Regions from separate parts of the Streptomyces sp. NPDC050842 genome, predicted to be linked through region 1. Evidence: riboswitches for the same ligand, from Rfam matches in the RefSeq annotation. Region 1 holds a riboswitch; each other region holds the start of a gene.
The links. A riboswitch is a leader RNA that binds a small molecule or an ion and turns the genes downstream of it on or off. The one in region 1 is predicted to bind cobalamin.

Region 1 (6,978 bases):
GAGCGCCGGATCCCGGTCGCCCGGACGCTCGTCGGGAACTACGTGACGTCGCTCGACATGGCCGGCTGCTCGGTGACCCTGTGCGAGGTGGACGAGGAGCTGCTGCGCTTGTGGGACGCGCCGGTGCAGACGCCCGCGTTGCGCTGGGGTCGGTGAGACAAGGTATGGGAGACGGAGTGGGAGAGGGTGAGGACGCAGGCATGGACGAGACGTTCGGTGCGGACTTCTTCGTGCGGTGGCTGGAGGCGACGGCCGGGGCCGTCGACCGTGAGGCCGACCGGCTCACCGAGCTGGACTCGGCGATCGGCGACGCCGACCACGGCGTCAATCTGAAGCGCGGGTTCGCGGCCGTGGCGGAGCTGCTGGCGAAGGATCCGCCCGCGACGCCCGGAGCGGTGCTCGTCGCCGCGGGACGGCAGCTGATCTCCACGGTGGGCGGAGCTTCGGGACCGCTGTACGGGACACTTCTGCGCCGTACGGGCAAGGCACTGGGCGAGGACGAGCGTGTCGCCCGGGAGCGGCTCGCGGAGGCGTTCGGTGCCGGGGTGGCCGCTGTGGGCCAGTTGGGTGGCGCCCAGGTGGGCGACAAGACGATGCTGGACGCGCTCGTCCCGGCCGTGGAGGGACTGCGGAGCTCCTTCGGTGCGGCGCGCGCGGCGGCCGAGGAGGGCGCCCTCGCGACCGTACCGCTCCGGGCGCGCAAGGGCAGGGCCAGCTATCTCGGCGAGCGGTCGATCGGGCACCAGGACCCGGGGGCGACGTCGTCGGCGCTGTTGTTCGCCGAACTCGCCGCCGCAGCCCGTACGGAGGGCGCCGGGTGAGCGCGACCGCGCCGGTCGGCATCGTGCTGGTCTCGCACAGCGCGGATGTCGCGGCCGCGGTGGCGGCGCTGGCCCAGGGCCTCGCGGGCGGGGGCGGGACCGCGCCGATCCTGCCGGCGGGCGGGCTCCCCGACGGCGGTCTCGGGACGAGCGCCGAGCTGATCCGCGCGGCGGCGGAGGCCGTCGACGGCGGCGCCGGGGTGGCGCTCCTGGTCGACCTCGGCAGTGCGGTCCTGACGGTGAAGGCGCTGCTCGCCGAGGGCGACGCGCTGCCGGAGGGCTCCCGGCTGATCGACGCGCCGTTCGTCGAGGGCGCGGTCGCGGCGCTGGTGACGGCGAGCGCGGGCGGGGATCTCGACGCGGTGGCCTCGGCGGCCTCGGAGGCGTACACCTATCGCAAGCAGTGAGTGACGGCGCCAGGGAGTGAGGGTGTCGACTTGATAGGCAAGCGAGGAGTTGCCTATCCTGGAGTGGTGGCCGACGACCTTTTCAAAGCCTTGGCCGACCCCACCCGCCGCACGATCCTCGACGAGCTCACGGAGAAATCCGGACAGACACTGTTCGAGATCTGTTCGCGGCTGAGCATGAGGCATCAGCTCGGCATCTCGCGCCAGGGGGTCTCCCAGCACCTCGCCGTGCTGGAGGCCGCCGGGCTCGTCGAGACCAGGCGGGAGGGCCGGTACAAGTTCCACGACCTGAACACCGCCCCCCTGCGGCACATCACCGAGCGATGGCCCGTGCCCGACACCCCAGGACCGGAGAAGAGCACCTCATGAAGATCCATCTGACCAGCGTCTTCGTCGACGACCAGGCCAAGGCCGAGCGTTTCTACACCGAGATCCTCGGCTTCGTGAAGAAGCACGACGTCCCGCTGGGCGAGACGGACCGGTGGCTGACGGTCGTCTCGCCCCACGAGCCCGCCGGCACCGAACTCCTCCTGGAGCCCGCCGGCCATCCGGCGGTCAAGCCGTACCGCGACGCGCTGGTCCAGGACGGCATCCCGCTGGCCCAGTTCGCGGTCGACGACGTGCGGGCGGAGTACGCCCGTCTGCGCGGCCTCGGCGTCCACTTCACCCAGGAGCCCCTGGAGATGGGCCCCGTCACCACCGCCGTCTTCGACGACACCTGCGGCAACCTGATCCAGATCGCGACGGAGCCGAAGTAGTACGGAGCAGTGGCGGGCCGGCCGACTGTCGGCCCGCTCCCCCCGTCGTCAGTCCACGACCGCGTCGAGCTCCACCTCGACGAGCCACGCGGGATCGATGAACCGCGAGACCTCGACGAAGGTCGTCACCGGCCGCACCTCCGCGAACCGCTCCCCGTGGGCCCGCGCGGCCTCCTTCCACGAGGTCACGTCGGTGAGCATGACGCGGGTGCGCACGACGTCGTCCAGGGACGCACCCGCCGCCTTCAGCGCCGCCTCGGCGATGTCGAGACACCTGGCGGTCTGGGCGTACACGTCGCCCGGCGCGACGGCGGCCCCGTCGTCGCCGATGGGAGCGGTCCCGGCGACCGCTACGTACGCACCCTTTCGAACGGCCCGGGAAAAGCCGATCTCCGGTTCGAGTGGCGACCCGGAACTGACCCTCTGTCGAACATCACTCACCGCTCCGTGCTCCTCCGCGTTGTAATGCACCTGGTCAACGCACTAGTGTCGCAGGGCCTTGGTGTACGGGAAACCGGTGCAGTACCGGTGCGGCCCTCGCCACTGTGATCGGGAGTTCCGGCTCCACACCCGTGGGAGACCCCCGTGGGCAAGCCACTGGACCGTTGTGGGAGACCACCGCGGTGTGGGAAGGCGGAGTCGGGACGTATGACCGTCAGCCAGGAGACCGGCCAAGGTGCGTTGTCCATCCACGAGGTGCTGGAGAGGGTCTCCCAACCATGCATATAGCCGAGGGGTATCTGCCCCCCGTACACGCCGCCGCCTGGGGCGTCGCGGCCGCTCCGTTTGTCGTCCACGGGGTTCGCGCGCTCACCCGCGAGGTGCGCTCCAACCCCGAGTCCACCCTGCTGCTCGGCGCCTCCGGCGCCTTCACGTTCGTCCTGTCCGCGCTCAAGCTCCCGTCCGTGACGGGCAGTTGCTCGCATCCGACGGGTACGGGTCTGGGCGCGATCCTCTTCCGACCGCCGATCATGGCGGTCCTCGGGACGATCACCCTGCTCTTCCAGGCGCTGCTGCTCGCCCACGGCGGGCTCACCACGCTCGGCGCGAACGCCTTCTCGATGGCGATCGTCGGGCCCTGGGCGGGGTACGGGACCTATCTGCTGGTGCGCCGGTTCGGTGCGCCGCTGATGGTCGCCGTCTTCTTCGGCGCGTTCGTCGCCGACCTGTCCACGTACTGCGTCACGAGCGTCCAGCTCGCGCTGGCCTTCCCCGACCAGGGGAGCGGCATCATGGGCGCCCTGGCCAAGTTCGGTTCCATCTTCGCCGTGACGCAGATCCCGCTGGCGGTGAGCGAGGGCCTGCTCACCGTGCTCGTGATGCGGCTGCTCATGCAGTCCAGCAAGGGCGAGCTGACCCGGCTGGGCGTCCTGACCCGGTCCGCCACGAAGCGACACGAGGAGGCGGCCGCGCGATGAGCTTCACCGTCAGCCGGAACACGAAGATCAACGCCCTGCTGCTGCTCGTCGTCGCCGCGCTCGCGGTGCTGCCGCTCGCGCTGGGGCTCGGCGACCACAAGGAGGAGCCGTTCGCCGGGGCGGACGCGGAGGCGGAGACCGCGATCACGGAGCTCCAGCCGGACTACGAACCGTGGTTCAGCCCCCTGTACGAGCCTCCGTCGGGGGAGATCGAGTCGGCGCTGTTCGCCCTCCAGGCGGCGCTGGGCGCCGGTGTCCTCGCCTACTACTTCGGTGTGCGGCGCGGACGTCGGCAGGGTGAGGCCCGCGCGCTGGCGCAGGCCGGGGATGGTATGGAGAGCGCGGAGGGTGTCGCGCGTGCGGACTCGCGCGTCGACGCCGGGGACAAGGACGCGTAGCCGCCCATGTTGCCGATCGACGCGGCGGCGCACAGCAGTCGCTGGCGCCGCCGCCATCCCGTCGAGAAGGCCCTGCTCGGCTTCGGTCTCACCCTGTGCGCGGTGTGTCTGCCGCCGTGGCCGGGTGCGGTGCTCGTCGCGGCGGCCACGCTCGTGGTCCTGCTCGGCCCGGCCGGGGTGGCGGGCCGTCAGCTGTGGCGGGCGTTCCGCGTGCCGCTCGGGTTCTGCGTCACGGGCGCGGTGCCGCTGCTCTTCGAGGTGGGCGGGGCGCGGGGGTTCGTGGCCCTCGCGCCCGGCGGGCCCGTCCACGCGGGCGAGCTGCTGCTGCGGACCGCCGCCGCCTCGCTGGGGGTGCTGCTCTTCGCGTTCACGACGCCCGTCTCCGACGTGCTCCCCCGGCTCGTCCGTGCGGGGGTGCCCGCTCCCGTGGTGGACGTGGCGCTCGTGATGTACCGGATCATCTTCCTGCTCCTCGACTCCCTGTCCAAGATCCGTCAGGCGCAGGCCGCCCGCCTCGGGCACACCACCCGGGCGGCGACCTGGCGCTCGCTCGCCGGCCTCGGCGCCACGTCGTTCGTGCGCGCCTTCGACCGGGCCCAGCGCCTGCAGTCCGGGCTCGCCGGGCGCGGCTACGACGGGACCCTGCGGGTCCTGGTCCCCGCGGCCGCGGTCTCCCGCCGGTTCCTGGCGACGGCCGGCGGGCTCCTCTGCGGGCTCGTCGCCCTCACCCTCGTACTCGAAAGGTTCCTGCCGTGACGTCTCCGACGACCTCCGCGACGCCCGTCGTGGAGCTGGTGAAGGCGGGTTTCGCCTACGAGGACGGGCCGGCGGTGCTGTCGGACGTGGACTTCGCGGTGCCGGAGGGGCGGGCGATCGCGCTGCTCGGGCGGAACGGCAGCGGCAAGACGACGCTGCTGCGGCTGCTCAGCGGGGGGCTGCGGCGCGGGAGCGGGTCGCTGCTCCTGGACGGGGCGGAGGTGACGTACGACCGGAAGGGGCTGACCCGGCTGCGGACGACCGTGCAGCTCGTGGTGCAGGACCCGGACGACCAGCTGTTCGCGGCCTCGGTCGGCCAGGACGTGTCCTTCGGGCCGATGAACCTGGGACTGCCGGAGGAGGAGGTGCGGCTCCGGGTGCGCGAGGCCCTGGAGGCGCTGGACATCGTGGCCCTGGAGGACCGGCCGACGCATCTGCTGTCGTACGGGCAGCGCAAGCGGGCGGCGATCGCGGGCGCGGTGGCGATGCGGCCCCGGGTGCTGATCATGGACGAGCCGACGGCCGGGCTCGATCCGCACGGCCAGGAGCGGCTGCTCGACGCCCTCGCGCGGCTGCGCGCGTCCGGGACGACGGTGGTGATGGCGACGCACGACGTGGATCTCGCGCTGCGCTGGGCGGACGAGGCGGCGGTGCTCTCCCCCGCCGGGCTGCGGACCGGTCCGGTCGCCGAGCTCCTCGGGGACGACGCCCTGCTCGACGCGGCGCGGCTGCGGCGGCCCTGGGGCACGTCCGTCGCCCGGCTGCTGCGCGCCCACGGGCTGCTCGCCCCGGACGCGCCCGAGCCCCGTACGCCGGAGGAGCTCGACGCCTGGTCGCAGACCGCCCCGGTAGCTACTGAGTAGTACACATCACGTTCCGAACCTTCTGCAACTAGTTGCATAACAGAGAGGGGTCCCCTAGAACTGAGGTCGACTGATCCTGCGCGAGGAGGCGCCCCCATGACCGCGACCCCCACCCCCACCCCGTACCCGCATCTGCTGAGCCCGCTCGACCTCGGGTTCACGACCCTGCCCAACCGGGTGATCATGGGTTCGATGCACGTCGGCCTGGAGGAGACGGAGCACGGCTTCGAGCGCATGGCCGCCTTCTACGCCGAGCGCGCCCGCGGCGGCGTCGGCCTCATCGTCACCGGCGGCATCGCGCCCAACGAGGCCGGCCGCCCCTGGGACGGCGGGGCCAAGCTCACCACCGCCGACGAGGTCGCCGAGCACCGGCTGATCACCGACGCCGTGCACGGCGAGGGCGGCCGGATCGCGATGCAGATCCTGCACTTCGGCCGGTACGCGTACCACCCCGGCCTCGTGGCGCCCAGCGCCATCCAGGCCCCGATCAGTCCCTTCGTACCGAACGAGCTGACCGACGCCGAGGTCGAGCAGACCGTCGAGGACTACGCCCGCTGCGCCGAGCTCGCCAAGGAGGCGGGGTACGACGGCGTCGAGGTCATGGGCTCCGAGGGCTACCTCATCAACGAGTTCATCGCCGCGGCCACGAACCAGCGCACCGACCGGTGGGGAGGTTCGTACGAGAACCGCGTCCGCTTCCCGCTGGAGATCGTCCGCCGGATCCGCGAGCGGGTCGGCACGGACTTCATCCTCGTCTACCGCCTCTCCATGCTGGACCTCGTACCCGGCGGCTCCACCCTGGAGGAGGTCGTCCAGCTGGCCAAGGAGATCGAGGCGGCCGGCGCCACCATCATCAATACCGGCATCGGCTGGCACGAGGCGCGCATCCCCACCATCGCCACCTCCGTGCCGCGCGGCGCCTACACCTGGGTGACGAAGAAGCTGATGGGCGCGGTCTCCGTCCCGCTCGTCACCAGCAACCGCATCAACACCCCCGAGGTCGCCGAGGAGATCCTCGCCGACGGCCGGGCCGACCTGGTCTCGCTGGCCCGTCCCTTCCTCGCCGACCCCTCCTTCGTCGCGAAGGCCTCGGAGGGCCGCGCCGACACGATCAACACCTGCATCGGCTGCAACCAGGCCTGCCTCGACCACACCTTCAACCTGAAGATCACCTCCTGCCTGGTCAATCCGCGCGCCTGCCACGAGACCGAGCTCGTCCTCTCCCCCACCCGCCTCGCCAAGCGCGTCGCGGTCGTCGGCGCCGGCCCCGCCGGACTCGCCTGCGCGGTGTCGGCGGCCGAACGCGGCCACGCCGTCACCCTCTTCGACGCCGCCGCCGAGATCGGCGGCCAGCTCAACATCGCCAAGCGCGTGCCGGGCAAGGAGGAGTTCGACGAGACCCTCCGCTACTTCCGCGTCCAGCTCGCCGAGCGCGGCGTCGAGGTCCGCCTCAACACCCCGGTGGCGGCGGGCGACCTCGACGGCTTCGACGAGGTCGTCGTCGCCACCGGCGTCTCCCCGCGCACCCCCGTGATCGCGGGCGTGGACCACCCGAGC
Region 2 (6,978 bases), on a different contig from region 1:
CTCGGGCGTCAGCCAGGGCGCGCCGGCCGGGCCCGTGCCGACGACGACGACCTCGCCCCGCTCCCGTACCGGAAGCTCCTGGTCGATACGGGAGGGGAGGACCGCGACGGAGAAGTACGGGACGGAGTCCGGGTCGATGTCGGCGAGGTCGCCGGTCCGCTCGCCCGCCATGAACGCCCGCTCCACGTACCGCGCGTCGTCGAGCCGGCCCGCCCGCTCCAGGGCGCGCTTCACGGTGGGGAAGGTGCGGCCGAGCTTCATCACGACCGCCGAGTCGGTGCCCGCGAGGCGGGCCGTCAGCTCGTCCTCCGGCAGGGTGCCGGGGATGATCGTGAGGACCTCCTCCGCCTCGCACAGCGGCTCGCCGAGCCGGGCGGCGGCGGCGCTCACCGAGGTGACGCCGGGGATGACGGTCGTGTCGTAGCGGTCCGCGAGCCGCTTGTGCATGTGCTGGTACGAGCCGTAGAAGAGCGGGTCGCCCTCGGCGAGGACGGCGACCGTGCGGCCGGCGTCGAGGTGGACGGCGAGGCGGGCCGCGGCCTCCTCGTAGAAGTCGTTCAGGGCGCCCCGGTAGCCGCCGGGGTGGTCCGTGGTCTCCACCGTGAGCGGGTACATGAGCCGCTCCTCGACGTGGTCCTCGCGGATGTGCTCGGCGGCGATGGAGCGGGCTATCGAGCGGCCGTGGCGGGCCGAGTGGTACGCGACGACGTCGGCGGCGGCGATGGCCTTCACCGCGGCGACCGTCATCAGGTTCGGGTCGCCGGGCCCGAGCCCGACCCCGTACAGCTTGCCCTTCGTGTGCGCGGTGCTCATGCCTGGATCTCCGCTTCGTGGGCGAGGGCGTTGATCGCGGCGGCGGTCATCGCGCTGCCGCCGCGCCGGCCCCGTACGACGAGGTAGTCGAGGTCCAGGGTGTTCGCGGCGAGCGCGTCCTTGGACTCGGCGGCGCCGATGAAGCCGACCGGGATGCCGAGGACGGCGGCCGGCCTGCCGGCGCCCTTCGCGATCATCTCCAGGAGGTGGAAGAGGGCGGTGGGGGCGTTGCCGATGGCGACGACGGAGCCTTCGAGGCGGTCCCGCCACAGTTCGAGCGCGGCGGCGGAGCGGGTGGTGCCGAGGTCGGCGGCGAGGCCCGGCACGGCCGGGTCGGAGAGCGTGCAGATCACCTCGTTGTCGGCGGGCAGCCGCTTGCGGGTGACGCCGCTGGCGACCATCTGCGCGTCGCAGAGGATCGGGGCGCCGGCGCGCAGGGCCTCGCGGGCGTTCGCGGCGACCTGGGGGGAGTACGCGATGTCCTGGACGAGGTCGGTCATGCCGCAGGCGTGGATCATCCGGACCGCCACCTGGGCGACGTCGGCGGGCAGGCCCGCGAGCTCCGCCTCGGCGCGGATCGTGGCAAAGGACCTGCGGTAGATCTCCGCCCCGTCCTTCTCGTAGTCGAACATCCTGGTGCTCTCGCTCATCTCGTCGTCGTGGTGGCTGTGGTCGTGCGGGCCGTGGTCACTGCGTCGGGCAGGGCGGTACGGGGGGTGGGGACGCCGTCCACCAGGTAGGCGCCGTCGGCGGTGGCGACGACGTCGACCCAGGTGCCGTGCGGGTGCCCGCAGCGGCGCTCGCACCCGGAGAAGTGGACGGGGAGGTGGAGGCCGCGGGGGAGGCCGAGGGCGGACCCCGGGGCCGCGTCCTCGCGGACGTCCGCGAGGGACTTGGCGCACCCGGGGCGCCCGGTGCAGGCGCTGACGCCCGCCCAGGGTGAGTCGGGCCGGGTGATCAGCCCGGCGGCGGCGAGGGCCGCGAGCCGGTCGTGGTCCTGGCGGCCCGCCGCCGCCCCGACGACGACCGCACCGCGCCACGGCGTCAGCCGTACCTCCTCGGCGGGAAGCAGGGCGCGCAGTTGGGCGGCGGTGAGGCGGCCGAGGGGCGCCAGGACGTACAGGGCGGTGGCGCCGAGGGGCCCGGGGGCGAGGGGCGCGCCATCGGGGAGGTGGGGAAGGAGGTGTGGCGTGGGTACGGGCTCCGCCGCGATCCCCGCGCGGTCCAGCGCGCCCGCCGTGTCCGGGGCGCACCCCTCCGGCAGCTCCCGCACCCGCCAGGCCCCGTTCCCGGCCTCGCGGGCGGCGTCCAGGAAAGCCCCGGCGGCGGCGAGGGCGGCCCGGGGCGCGTCGGCCCCGCCGACCCGGAAGGCCCTCCCGCCCACGTACAGCAGCGCGGATCCGGAAGGGTCAGCCGGCCCCGGCTCCACTGCGACCAAGGTCACATCGCCGCCGAGGCCCGCCACGTCTCCGCGCCCGTCGTCGAGGACGAACAGGAAACGGCCGGAAAGCGCCGCCGCCCAGGGCTCGGCGCACAGCAGGGTGTCCAGCTCACGGGCCCACAACTGGACCTCGGGGCCGCCGAGTCCGTCGAGGCCGGCGGCCGGGGAGGCCGCGATGTTGCGGACGCGCTCGTGGGTGGGGGAGGGCAGCAGGCCCGCTTCCGCGAGCAGCGCGGCGAGTTCCGCCCCGCAGTCGTCCGCGAGGCCGCGCAGCTCCGCGTTCCCCCGGGACGTGATGCTGATCCGCCCGTCGCCGAGGATCTCCGCCGCGTCCGCAAGCGCTGCCACCTGACGTGCCGTCAAGCGCCCTGCGGGCAGCCGCAGTCGGGCCAGCCGGCCGTCGTCGGCGGCATGCAGGCGCAGCGCCCCGGGGCAGGCGTCGCCACGGTCCCGTATGCGAGCTTCGTCCCGTTCGGGCGTCGGGGGTGGGGTGGGCGGCATGGCGGCGAGCATACCCACGGGGAACCGGGCCACCACCGAGTGTGATCCGGCCGACTCCCCGCCCCGCCCCGCCCCGCCGACGCCACGATCTAGGATGCAGATCGGCATGGGGTCCCAGGACCCCGGGGAGGAAGCCCGGTGAGAATCCGGCGCGGTCCCGCCACTGTGAGCCCGTACCAGCGATGGCACGGGTGAGTCAGGAACTCCCTTCCCCAAGCTCTCGGCTTCGCTCGAGCAGGGGAGGCCCCAACCCACACGACCACCCGGGGCGCGGACAACCCCGAGGAAGGGCCTGCGCACGCCATGCTTCTGCTGCTGTCGCACTCCGACACCGACCTGCTCAGTGCCCGCGCGGCGAACGCCGCCTCGGCCGAGGGGGCCGGCGGCCCGGTGGAGTACCGCTTCGCCAACCCCTCCCGGCTGCCCCTCGCCGAACTCCCCGCCCTCCTCGACGGCGTCGAACTCGTCGTCGTCCGCCTTCTGGGCGGCATCCGCTCCTGGGAGGAGGGGATCGACGCGATCCGCGCCACCGGGAAGCCGGTCGTCGTGCTCAGCGGCGAACAGGCCCCCGACGCCCAGCTGATGGAGACCTCGACCGTCCCCGTCGGCGTCGCCACCGAGGCGCACGCCTACCTCGCGCACGGCGGCCCCGGGAACCTGGAGCAGCTGGCCCGCTTCCTCTCCGACACCGTCCTCCTCACCGGCCACGGCTTCGAGGCCCCGGCGCCGGCCCCCACCTGGGGCCCCCTGGAGCGCACGGCCCGTCACACGACCGGCCCGACGATCGCGGTGCTCTACTACCGCGCCCACCACATGAGCGGGAACACCGCCTTCGTGGAAACCCTCTGCGCGGCGATCGAGGACACCGGCGCCCAGGCCCTCCCCCTGTACGTGGCGTCCCTGCGCGCCCCCGAGGCGGAGCTGCTCGACCGGCTCCGTACCGCCGACGCGATCGTCACCACCGTCCTCGCGGCGGGCGGCACCAAGCCCGCCGAGGCGCAGGCCGGCGGCGACGAGGAGGCCTGGGACGCGGGCGCGCTCGCCGGGCTCGACGTGCCGATCCTCCAGGCGCTGTGCCTGACCGGTTCGCGCGAGAACTGGGAGGAGAACGACGAAGGCCTGTCGCCGCTGGACGCGGCCAGCCAGGTCGCCGTGCCCGAGTTCGACGGCCGCCTCATCACCGTCCCGTTCTCCTTCAAGGAGATCGACGCGGACGGGCTTCCTGCGTACGTCGCGGACGCCGAGCGCGCGGCCCGCGTCGCCGGGATCGCCGTCCGCCACGCCCGGCTCCGCCACATCCCGAACGCCGAGAAGAAGCTGGCGCTCGTCCTCTCCGCGTACCCGACGAAGCACTCCCGCATCGGCAACGCGGTCGGCCTGGACACCCCCGCCTCCGCCGTCTCCCTCCTCCGCCGCCTGATCGCGGAGGGCTACGACTTCGGCCCGGCCGAGGACCTCCCCGGCCTGATCTCCGGCGACGGCGACGAGCTGATCTACGCCCTCATCGACGCCGGTGGCCACGACCAGGACTGGCTGACGGAGGAGCAGCTCGCGCGCAACCCCGTCCGCATCCCGGCCGCCGACTACAAGCGCTGGTACGCGACCCTGCCCGAGGAGCTCCGTACGCACGTCGAGGAGCACTGGGGCCCGGCGCCCGGCGAGATGTTCCTCGACCGCTCCCGCAACCCGGAGGGCGACATCGTGCTCGCCGCCCTGCGCCGCGGGAACCTGCTGATCCTCATCCAGCCGCCGCGCGGCTTCGGCGAGAACCCGATCGCGATCTACCACGACCCCGATCTCCCGCCGTCGCACCACTACCTGGCCGCCTACCGCTGGATCGCCGCCCGCGCCGAGGACGGCGGCTTCGGCGCCGACGCCATGGTCCACCTGGGCAAGCACGGCAACCTGGAGTGGCTGCCCGGCAAGAACGCCGGCCTGTCCGCCGCCTGCGGCCCCGACGCGGCACTGGGCGACATCCCCCTGATCTACCCCTTCCTCGTCAACGACCCGGGCGAGGGCACGCAGGCCAAGCGGCGCGTGCACGCGACCCTCGTCGACCACCTGGTGCCGCCGATGGCGCGCGCCGAGTCGTACGGCGACATCGCGCGCCTGGAGCAGCTGCTCGACGAGTACGCGCAGATCTCCTCGATGGACCCGTCGAAGCTGCCCGCGATCCGCGCCCAGATCTGGACGCTGATCCAGGCGGCCAAGCTGGACCACGACCTGGGGCTCCAGGACCGGCCGGAGGACGACGGCTTCGACGACTTCCTGCTGCACGTCGACGGCTGGCTGTGCGAGGTCAAGGACGCCCAGATCCGCGACGGCCTGCACGTCCTGGGCGGCGCGCCGGAGGGCGAGGCCCGCGTCAACCTGGTCCTCTCGATCCTCCGCGCCCGCCAGATCTGGGGCGGTACGCAGGCGCTGCCGGGCCTGCGCGAGGCGCTGGGCCTGGACGAGTCGGCGGCGACCCGCACCACGGCCGACGAGGCGGAGGCGAAGGCGCGCGAGCTGGTGGAGACGATGGAGGCGGCGGGCTGGTCCGTCGACGCCGTCCCCACCACCTATGGTCCGGAGGTGCAGGCGGTCCTCCGCTTCGCCTGCGAGCAGGTGGTCCCCCGCCTGGCGGCCACGACGGACGAACTGACCCACGCGGTCCACGCCCTGAACGGCGGCTTCGTCCCGGCGGGTCCGTCCGGCTCCCCGCTCCGCGGCCTGGTCAACGTCCTGCCGACGGGCCGCAACTTCTACTCGGTCGACCCGAAGGCCGTGCCCTCCCGCCTCGCGTGGGAGACGGGCCAGGCCCTCGCCGACTCGCTCCTGGAGCGCTACCGCACGGACAACGGCGAGTGGCCGACCTCCGTCGGTCTTTCCCTCTGGGGTACGAGCGCGATGCGGACCGCCGGCGACGACGTGGCCGAGGCGCTGGCCCTGCTGGGCGTCCGCCCGCTCTGGGACGACGCCTCGCGCCGGGTGAACGGCCTGGAGGCCATCCCCCTCGCCGAACTGAACCGCCCGCGTGTCGACGTCACCCTCCGCATCTCGGGCTTCTTCCGAGACGCGTTCCCGCACGTCATCGCCCTCCTGGACGACGCGGTACGCCTCGTGGCAGCCCTCGACGAACCGGCCGCGGACAACTACGTCCGGGCGCACGCGCAGGCGGACCTGGCCGAGCACGGCGACGAGCGGCGCGCGACGACCCGTATCTTCGGCTCCCGGCCGGGAACGTACGGCGCGGGCATCCTCCAGCTGATCGACAGCCGCGACTGGCGCACGGACGCCGACCTCGCGGAGGTCTACACGGTGTGGGGCGGCTACGCCTACGGCCGAGGCCTCGAAGGCCGCCCGGCGCGCGCCGAGATGGAGACGGCGTACAAGCGCATCGCGGTGGCCGCTAAGAACACGGACACCCGCGAGCACGACATCGCCGACTCGGACGACTACTTCCAGTACCACGGCGGCATGGTGGCGACCGTCCGCGCGCTGAAGGGCACGGCCCCCGAGGCGTACATCGGCGACTCCACCCGCCCGGAGACGGTCCGCACGCGCACGCTGGTCGAGGAGACCTCCCGCGTCTTCCGCGCCCGCGTGGTCAACCCGCGCTGGATCGAGGCGATGCGCCGCCACGGCTACAAGGGCGCGTTCGAACTGGCGGCGACGGTCGACTACCTCTTCGGCTACGACGCCACGACGGGCGTGGTCGCCGACTGGATGTACGACAAGCTCACCCAGGAATACGTCCTCGACGCGGACAACCAGGCCTTCCTGAAGGAAGCCAACCCCTGGGCCCTGCACGGCATCGCGGAACGCCTGCTCGAAGCCGAGTCCCGCGGCATGTGGGAGAAGCCGGACCCGGAGACCCTGGCCGCCCTGCGCCAGGTCTTCCTGGAGACGGAAGGCGACCTGGAAGGCGCCGGGGGCACCGACGAGGAGGAGTGACCCTCCCTCTCACCCGCAAGGTCTCCGAAGGCCTCGCTCACCGCACGGGGGTCGGTGGACGGGGCCTTCGGCATACCCGCCCGCTACGCCCGCGTGGTGCGGCTGAAGCCGAGGGAAGCCAGCCCTTCGGACTGGCACAGCCTGTCCGAGGGACCGCCGACCTCGGTCTGGAGGAGCTGGTAGGCGGCGCCGTGGGATTGGCCCCAGTGCATCGCGGCCCGCCACAGGGCGCGGCCGAGGCCCTGTCCCCGAACCTCGGGCAGGACGGCGAAATACTGGGGCAGGAG
Region 3 (6,978 bases), on a different contig from region 1:
CGCTCTTCGAACGCGGCGAGGTCGGTACGTTCAACACCCTGATGCGGTACGTCTCCACCGTCGGCGCTCCACTGCCGGACGGGCTGCCCGACGTCGCCCGGGAGTACCTCCGGGCCACGAGCGCCCCGCCGGCCTGGGTGGACTGGGGGGAGATGGAGAAGGCCCGGCTGTTCTTCATCGACAACAACGTGCACATCTCCACCGCGCTGTCCTTCGCCGCCATGCCCGCCTGCTACCTCGTGCCGCACGTGGCGAGGCTGCTGTCGACGACACACGGTCTGAGCTACCCGTCCAACCGCATGGCGGAGACGGGCCAGTTCACCGTCTACCTGATGCGGCCCGACGCCTTCGAGGCGGGCAGTCGCTTCATCCCCGCCGCGCAGAAGGTCCGCCTGCTCCACGCCTCCATCCGCCACCACCTCACCCGCGAGGACCGCTGGGACACCGGGGCCTTGGGGGTGCCGATCTGTCAGGAGGACATGATCGGCGGGCAGATGTTCTTCTCGATGCTCGTCCTTGACAGTCTCCACCGCCTGGGCATCCACATGACCTCCGAAGGCGCGGACGCCTACTACTACGCCTGGCGCGTGGTCGGCGCCATGCTGGGCGTCGACCAGGACGCCGTACCGAAGACCCTCGACGACGCCCGCCGCTTCCTCGACCAGTACATGATCCGCCACATGGGCCCCTCCCCGGAGGGATCCCATCTGACCCGGCAGCTGATCGACCTCTACGAGGAGGTCGTGCCCGGCACCCTCTTCGACCCGGTCGTCTCCGCGCTCATCCGCTACCTCGTCGGCGACACCTGCGCCGACTGGCTGGACGTCCCCCGCACCCGCTGGGACACGCTCGTCAAGTCCGTCCCCCACCTCCTCGGCGTCCTGGAGACCATCGAGGACCGCTCCCCGCTCGGCGCGTGGGCCCTGGACCGCCTCGGCCACCTCACCACCGTCCTCGAACTGTCCTCCCTCACCCGCGGACGCGTCATGCACTACGCCATCCCCGAGCACCTCAGGAAGGAGTACGGCCTCTCGTCCGCCTCGGCCCGTACTCGCCGCTGGACGCCACCGGCCGCCACGGTCTCCCCGTGATCCCCGTGCTGTGTGTGCTGCCTGTGCTGCTCGTGATCCCCGCGCCCCCGCCGCTCGGGCGGGGGCGCGGGGATTCCCTGGCCCTACGGCACGGTCAGGGGGTGGCGAGTTCCGCGCGGACGGTGCGGGCCGCCGCGACCAGGTTCTCCAGGGAGGCGCGGGTCTCGGGCCAACCTCGGGTCTTCAGACCGCAGTCGGGGTTGACCCAGAGCCGCTCGGCGGGGATGGCTTCGAGGCCGGTGCGGAGCAGTTCGGCGGCCTCGTGGGCGCTCGGGACGCGCGGGGAGTGGATGTCGTAGACGCCGGGTCCCGCCTCGCGCGGGTAGCCGTGCGCGGCGAGTTCGCGGGCGACCTGCATGTGGGAGCGGGCGGCCTCCAGGCTGATGACGTCGGCGTCGAGGTCGTCGATGGCCTGCACGATGTCGCCGAACTCGGCGTAGCACATGTGGGTGTGGATCTGGGTCTCCGGGCGCACTCCGGCGGTCGTGAGGCGGAACGCCTCCGTCGCCCACGCCAGGTACGTCCTGTGGTCGGCGGTGCGCAGCGGCAGGGTCTCGCGGAGAGCCGGCTCGTCCACCTGGATGACCGAAGTGCCCGCTGCCTCCAGGTCGTTCACCTCGTCGCGCAGGGCGAGGGCTACCTGCCGGGCCGTGTCGGCGAGGGGCTGGTCGTCCCGGACGAAGGACCAGGCCAGCATGGTGACCGGTCCGGTGAGCATGCCCTTGACGGGCTTGGCGGTGAGGGACCGGGCGTACGCCGTCCAGCGGACGGTCATCGGTGCGGGCCGGGAGATGTCGCCGGCGAGGACGGGCGGCCGGACGTAGCGGGTGCCGTAGGACTGGACCCAGCCGTGGCGCGTGGCCAGGTAGCCCGTGAGCTGTTCGGCGAAGTACTGGACCATGTCGTTGCGTTCGGGTTCGCCGTGGACCAGGACGTCGAGGCCGGTCTTCTCCTGGAAGGCGATCACTTCCCGGATCTCGGACCTGATGCGCTCCTCGTAGCCGGCGGTGTCGATCCGCCCGGCCCGCAGGTCGGCCCGCGCGGTCCGCAGCTCCGCGGTCTGCGGGAACGAGCCGATGGTCGTGGAGGGGAGCAACGGAAGCCGGAGGGCGGCGTGTTGGGAGTTCGCCCGCTTGGCGTACGGCTGGGAGCGGCGGGTGTCGGCGGTGGTGACGGCGTCGGCGCGGGAGCGAACGGCCGGGTCGTGGGTGATGGGGGAGCGGGCGCGCGAGGCGAGGTCGGCGCGGTTGGCGGCGAGTTCGCCGGTGATGGCGCCGGTGCCCTGCGAGAGTCCCTTCGCGAGGGTGACGATCTCGTCGGTCTTCTGGCGGGCGAAGGCGAGCCAGCGCAGGATCTGCGGATCGATGTCGCGTTCCGCGGCGGCGTCGAGCGGGACGTGCAGCAGGGAGCAGGAGGCCGCCACGTCGACGCGGTCGGCGAGACCGAGGAGGGTGCCGAGCGTGGTGAGCGACGCGGTCAGGTCGTTGACCCAGATGTTGCGGCCGTTGACCACTCCCGCGACGAGTCGCTTGCCGGGCAGGCCGCCGACGGCGGCGAGCGCGTCCAGGTTGGCGGCCGCCCGCTCGGTGAAGTCGAGGGCCAGCCCCTCGACCGGCGCCTTGGCCAGCACCGGGAGGGCGTCGCCGAGCCGGTCGAAGTAGGAGGCGACCAGGAGCTTCGGCCGGTCCGTGAGGCCGCCGAGGTCGCGGTAGGCGCGTGCGGCGGTGTTCAGTTCCGCCGGGGTGCGGTCCTGGACGAGGGCGGGCTCGTCGAGCTGCACCCAGTCGGCGCCCGCCGCGCGGAGGTCGGCGAGGACCTCGGCGTACACCGGAAGCAGCCGGTCGAGGAGGGTGAGCGGATCGAAGTCGGCCGCCACGCCGGGCGCCGGCTTGGCGAGAAGCAGGTAGGTGACGGGTCCGACCAGGACGGGCCGGGCGCCGAGGCCCAGGTCGAGGGCTTCCCTGAGGCCCGTGACCTGCTGGGAGGAGTCGGCCGCGAAGACCGTGTCAGGACCCAACTCCGGGACAAGATAGTGGTAGTTGGTGTCGAACCACTTGGTCATCTCCAGCGGTGCGACGTCCTGGGTGCCACGTGCCATGGCGAAGTACCCGTCGAGCGGATCCGCCGCGACGGCGGCCCGGTGGCGGGCGGGGATCGCGCCGACCATGACGGTGGTGTCGAGGACGTGGTCGTAGTACGAGAAGTCGCCGGTGGGGACCTCGTCGATACCGGCGGCGGCGAGCTGCCGCCAGGTGGTGCGGCGCAGGTCGGCGGCGGTGGTCCGGAGGGCGTCGGCGGTGACGCGGCCCTGCCAGTAGCCCTCGACGGCCTTCTTCAGTTCCCGGTCGGCGCCCTGGCGGGGGTAGCCGTACAGGGTGGCCTGCGCTGCCGCGGCTGCGGACTTGGTGGTCACGGAGATCTCCTTCGCGAGATGAATCCCTGAGATCCCGGTGACGGGACGAGGGCACGAAGGGGTGACGGAACGGACGGCGCGACCCGGCGCGGTGCGACGCGGTCGTCCTTCTCGCTCTGTACGCCGACCCGCCCACGAGGTCACCGGAACATCCGCGCGCGGAATCGTCCGCGTGCGGGCAACGGGCAGGTCTTCGGACTCGCGGGCACGTCCTCACGGGGGAGGACACCTAATGGCCGTCGCTTCCCAGACCCTTCCCGGGCCCAGTGCTGATGACGGCGGTCGTTCCCGCTCACCGCTGCGGGGCAGTCCCGGATTCCCACCGGGTTCCCTCTTACGACGCGTCCCGTCCGGCTGACGGGGGCGAACCAGCTGCACCCGCAGCGTAGCCCGGTCCTCGCGGTCTGTGCACGCAAAGGGGACTCCGGGGCCCCATCAGGCCCCGGAGTCCGTCAGGTCACGTCGTGCTCAGGCGCCGCAGAGGGACACCGTCCGTACGTAGCCGCCGAGGTTCTCGTCGTCCGTGCCCAGCAGGGTGTCCGTGGAGTCGGGCAGGCACTCCACCGCCTCGATCTTGTACTGGGGGTACGTCCCGAGCACGGTCGGGGAGGCCGCGAGCGAGACCCGTACCCGGCCCGTCGCCGAGATCGTCACCCGGCCGGCGTCGCTCACCGCGGAGTCGAACGGGCCGTCGTCGCCGGCGTCCGCCGCCGAACCCACGACGAGCCGGCCGGCGGCGGTCACCGCGATGTCGGAGATGTGCCGCGTGCCTGCGTCGTCCGGGTGCGTCGACCGGTAGGTCCGGTTCGTCACCGCGCCGAACAGCGGCTGCCCCCACGCGGCGAACGTCAGCGGCGCCGCGTACAGGGTGGCGGGACGGTCCGGGCCGGTACCCCGGTCCGCCCACAGGGCGGCGAGCTTCCCGTTCTGCGCGACGAGCGCGAAGCTCTCGAAGTCGTCGCCCTCGCCGATCGCCGGCAGCGGCGTGTAGTCGACGACCGTCGCCGTGGACCCGGCGACCTTCACACGGAAGAGGACGCCGCGGCTGGTCAGCGCCAGGTACTCGCCCGGCATCCCGGGGATGGCCTCGATGGCCTCGAGGTCGACCGGCTCCGGCCCGTCCCAGGTCAGTGGGGAGACGGTGTCGGAGCCTTCCCGGTGGGTGATCCGGGAAAGCCGCTGCTGGCCCGAGCGCTTGTTGTCGTGCACGGCCAGGACGCGCACGCCGGTTCCGTCCTCGGTAGTGCCCTCGTACGCGAGACCGCTGACACCGCTGCGGGCGTCGGCACCGACCTTCTGCCATTCCCCGGCGGCGCCTGCCGGGGCGGAGCCGAGCGTCGTCAGCAGCGCGGTCGCCGCGGTGAGCCAGGCCATGCGCTGCAACATCGGGAGTTTCACGGGAGTCGCTTGCCTTCTCTGTCCGACAGACGCGAGGTCACGCGCCGGACGTCAGGCTATTGATCTTGGTCGGGAAGTCCCCAGTGCCCTGTGCCCCGTTCGCCGGAGCGTGCGGTCGGACGTGGACGGCGCGCGGTCGGTATCGCGCGCCCCTTCCGGATCTCAGCGAGCCGCGCGCACGTCCGCTCGCGGCTCGGCCGGTCCGCGCAACGGCAGCGTCCGGCTGAGGACGAGGTTCGTGGTCGTACTCCCGAACTGCGCCAGCGCGTCGACCAGCTCCTCCAGATGGGACATCGACGTGGCCGCCACCTTCAGGACGTAGCAGTCGTCCCCGGTGGTACGCAGACACTCCAGGAACTCCGGGCGCTCACCGAGCAGCCGGCGCAACGGCTCGTGCCGTGTCCCCGGGTACTTCAGCCGGACCACCGCGAGCACCGGGTAGCCGGTCCGCTCCAGGTCCACCTCCGCCCGGAACCCCGTGATCACCTCGGCGTCCTCCAACCGCCGCACCCGCTCCTTGGTCGCCGACGCGCTCAGGTTCACCCGCCGCGCCAACTCCGTGTACGCGATCCGGCCGTCCTTCTGGAGTTCCCTCAGGATCGCCCAGTCCGTCGCGTCGAGGGTCTCGGTCATCCGGCCAGATTACCGGCGGATCCACGGCCGAAGGGCCCCGGAACAGGCGGGAAGCCCTTCTGCGGGCCCCGGCCGCCTGGCTAGCCTCGTTCTCGTGAAGATCGGAGTCAACATCCTCAACTTTGGACCCGGCACCGACCCCGGAGTCCTGCGGAACTGGGCCCGGACCGTGGAAGGCCTGGGTTACGACCTCCTGATGGTCTCGGACCACATCGCCGTCACACCCGACGTCGCCGAGCGCTATCCGGCACCCTTCTACGAGCCGTTCACCACCCTCTCCTGGCTGGCCGGCCTCACCACCCGCGTCCGGCTCGGCACGACCGTGCTCATCGCGCCCTACCGGCACCCGCTGCTCACCGCCCGGATGGCGGCCAACCTCGATCAGCTGAGCGGTGGACGGCTCGTCCTCGGCGTGGGCGTGGGCTGGGCGCGACAGGAGTTCGCCGCCCTCGGGATCCCCTTCGAGCGCCGTGGCCGGCTGACCGACGAGCACCTGCGGGGCGTCCGGGAGGCGTGGGCGAACACCGCGGACTACGGGGAGAGGAGGATTCCGGTGTGGGTCGGCGGCAACAGCGACGCGGGGGTGCGGCGAGCCGTACGGCTCGGGGACGCCTGGCATCCGCTGCGCCCCACCCTGCCGTGGCTGCGCGAGGGCGCCGACCGGCTGAAGGCCACCGCGGAGGAGCTGCGGCTCCCCGTGCCGGCGCTGGCCCCGCGGATCGCCCTCCAGGTCACCGCGGCACCGGTCACCGGCGCGGACCGGCTCGCGGGGCACGGCACGCTCGACCAGATCCTCGACGACCTCGACCGACTGCGGCTGCTTGGCGCCGAGTCCGTCGTCCTCGACCCGTACGCAGGGAATCCGAGTGAGACACACCACCCGGAAAAGGCCTGGCAGGTACTCACCGCCGTGGCAGGGTCCCTTTCCCTGTCCCACGACTGAACGGAGCCATCGCATGATCACTCACGACGACCACACCCTCCTCCGCCGGGCCATCGCGCTCGCGGCCAAGGCGAAGGACGGCGGCGACCCGCCCTTCGGCTCGCTGCTCGCGGCACCGGACGGGACGGTGCTGGCGGAGGAGTACAACACCACCCTCACCGACCGCGACATCACCGCGCACCCCGAACTGAAGCTGGCGCGCTGGGCCGCGCGGGAGCTGGACGCGGCCACGGCGGCGGAGACCACGATGTACACCAGCTGCGAGCCCTGCGGGATGTGCGAGCCCGTCATCCGGCTGGCGGGGCTGCGGCGGGTGGTGTTCGCCCTCTCCGGCGAACAACTCCTGGACATCAGGCCGGCCGGCGGCAAGCCGCCCGTACCGCAGGACGGCCCCGCGCTGCTCGACGAGGTCCGGGCCGTCGTCGAGGGGTACTACCGCTGACCGACGGGCCGTCGGCCGTCAGCAGCCGGGGACGCCACCCGACCTCCCGGGCCAGGTC

Region 2: another riboswitch for cobalamin. It lies ahead of cobN (cobaltochelatase subunit CobN); the one in region 1 lies ahead of ACIBG6_RS02995 (energy-coupling factor ABC transporter permease).
Region 3: another riboswitch for cobalamin. It lies ahead of metE (5-methyltetrahydropteroyltriglutamate--homocysteine S-methyltransferase); the one in region 1 lies ahead of ACIBG6_RS02995 (energy-coupling factor ABC transporter permease).

The regions. Positions count from the first base shown of each region.
Region 1 is NZ_JBITGA010000001.1:671,012-677,989, reverse strand. It holds gene dhaK (dihydroxyacetone kinase subunit DhaK) at 1-156, shown strand, start outside; gene dhaL (dihydroxyacetone kinase subunit DhaL) at 201-821, shown strand; gene ACIBG6_RS03015 (PTS-dependent dihydroxyacetone kinase phosphotransferase subunit DhaM) at 818-1,228, shown strand; gene ACIBG6_RS03010 (ArsR/SmtB family transcription factor) at 1,295-1,597, shown strand; gene ACIBG6_RS03005 (VOC family protein) at 1,594-1,986, shown strand; gene ACIBG6_RS03000 (Rid family hydrolase) at 2,035-2,427, opposite strand; cobalamin riboswitch at 2,442-2,677, shown strand; gene ACIBG6_RS02995 (energy-coupling factor ABC transporter permease) at 2,706-3,404, shown strand; gene ACIBG6_RS02990 (energy-coupling factor ABC transporter substrate-binding protein) at 3,401-3,802, shown strand; gene cbiQ (cobalt ECF transporter T component CbiQ) at 3,809-4,558, shown strand; gene ACIBG6_RS02980 (ATP-binding cassette domain-containing protein) at 4,555-5,421, shown strand; gene ACIBG6_RS02975 (FAD-dependent oxidoreductase) at 5,518-6,978, shown strand, end outside.
Region 2 is NZ_JBITGA010000005.1:430,943-437,920, forward strand. It holds gene cobJ (precorrin-3B C(17)-methyltransferase) at 1-813, opposite strand, end outside; gene ACIBG6_RS18985 (precorrin-8X methylmutase) at 810-1,463, opposite strand; gene ACIBG6_RS18990 (cobalamin biosynthesis protein CobG) at 1,460-2,767, opposite strand; cobalamin riboswitch at 2,847-2,980, shown strand; gene cobN (cobaltochelatase subunit CobN) at 3,059-6,691, shown strand; gene ACIBG6_RS19000 (GNAT family N-acetyltransferase) at 6,775-6,978, opposite strand, start outside.
Region 3 is NZ_JBITGA010000013.1:24,204-31,181, forward strand. It holds gene ACIBG6_RS34390 (oxygenase MpaB family protein) at 1-1,091, shown strand, start outside; gene metE (5-methyltetrahydropteroyltriglutamate--homocysteine S-methyltransferase) at 1,186-3,504, opposite strand; cobalamin riboswitch at 3,692-3,841, opposite strand; gene ACIBG6_RS34400 (hypothetical protein) at 3,973-4,878, opposite strand; gene ACIBG6_RS34405 (Lrp/AsnC family transcriptional regulator) at 5,065-5,535, opposite strand; gene ACIBG6_RS34410 (LLM class flavin-dependent oxidoreductase) at 5,630-6,478, shown strand; gene ACIBG6_RS34415 (nucleoside deaminase) at 6,492-6,920, shown strand.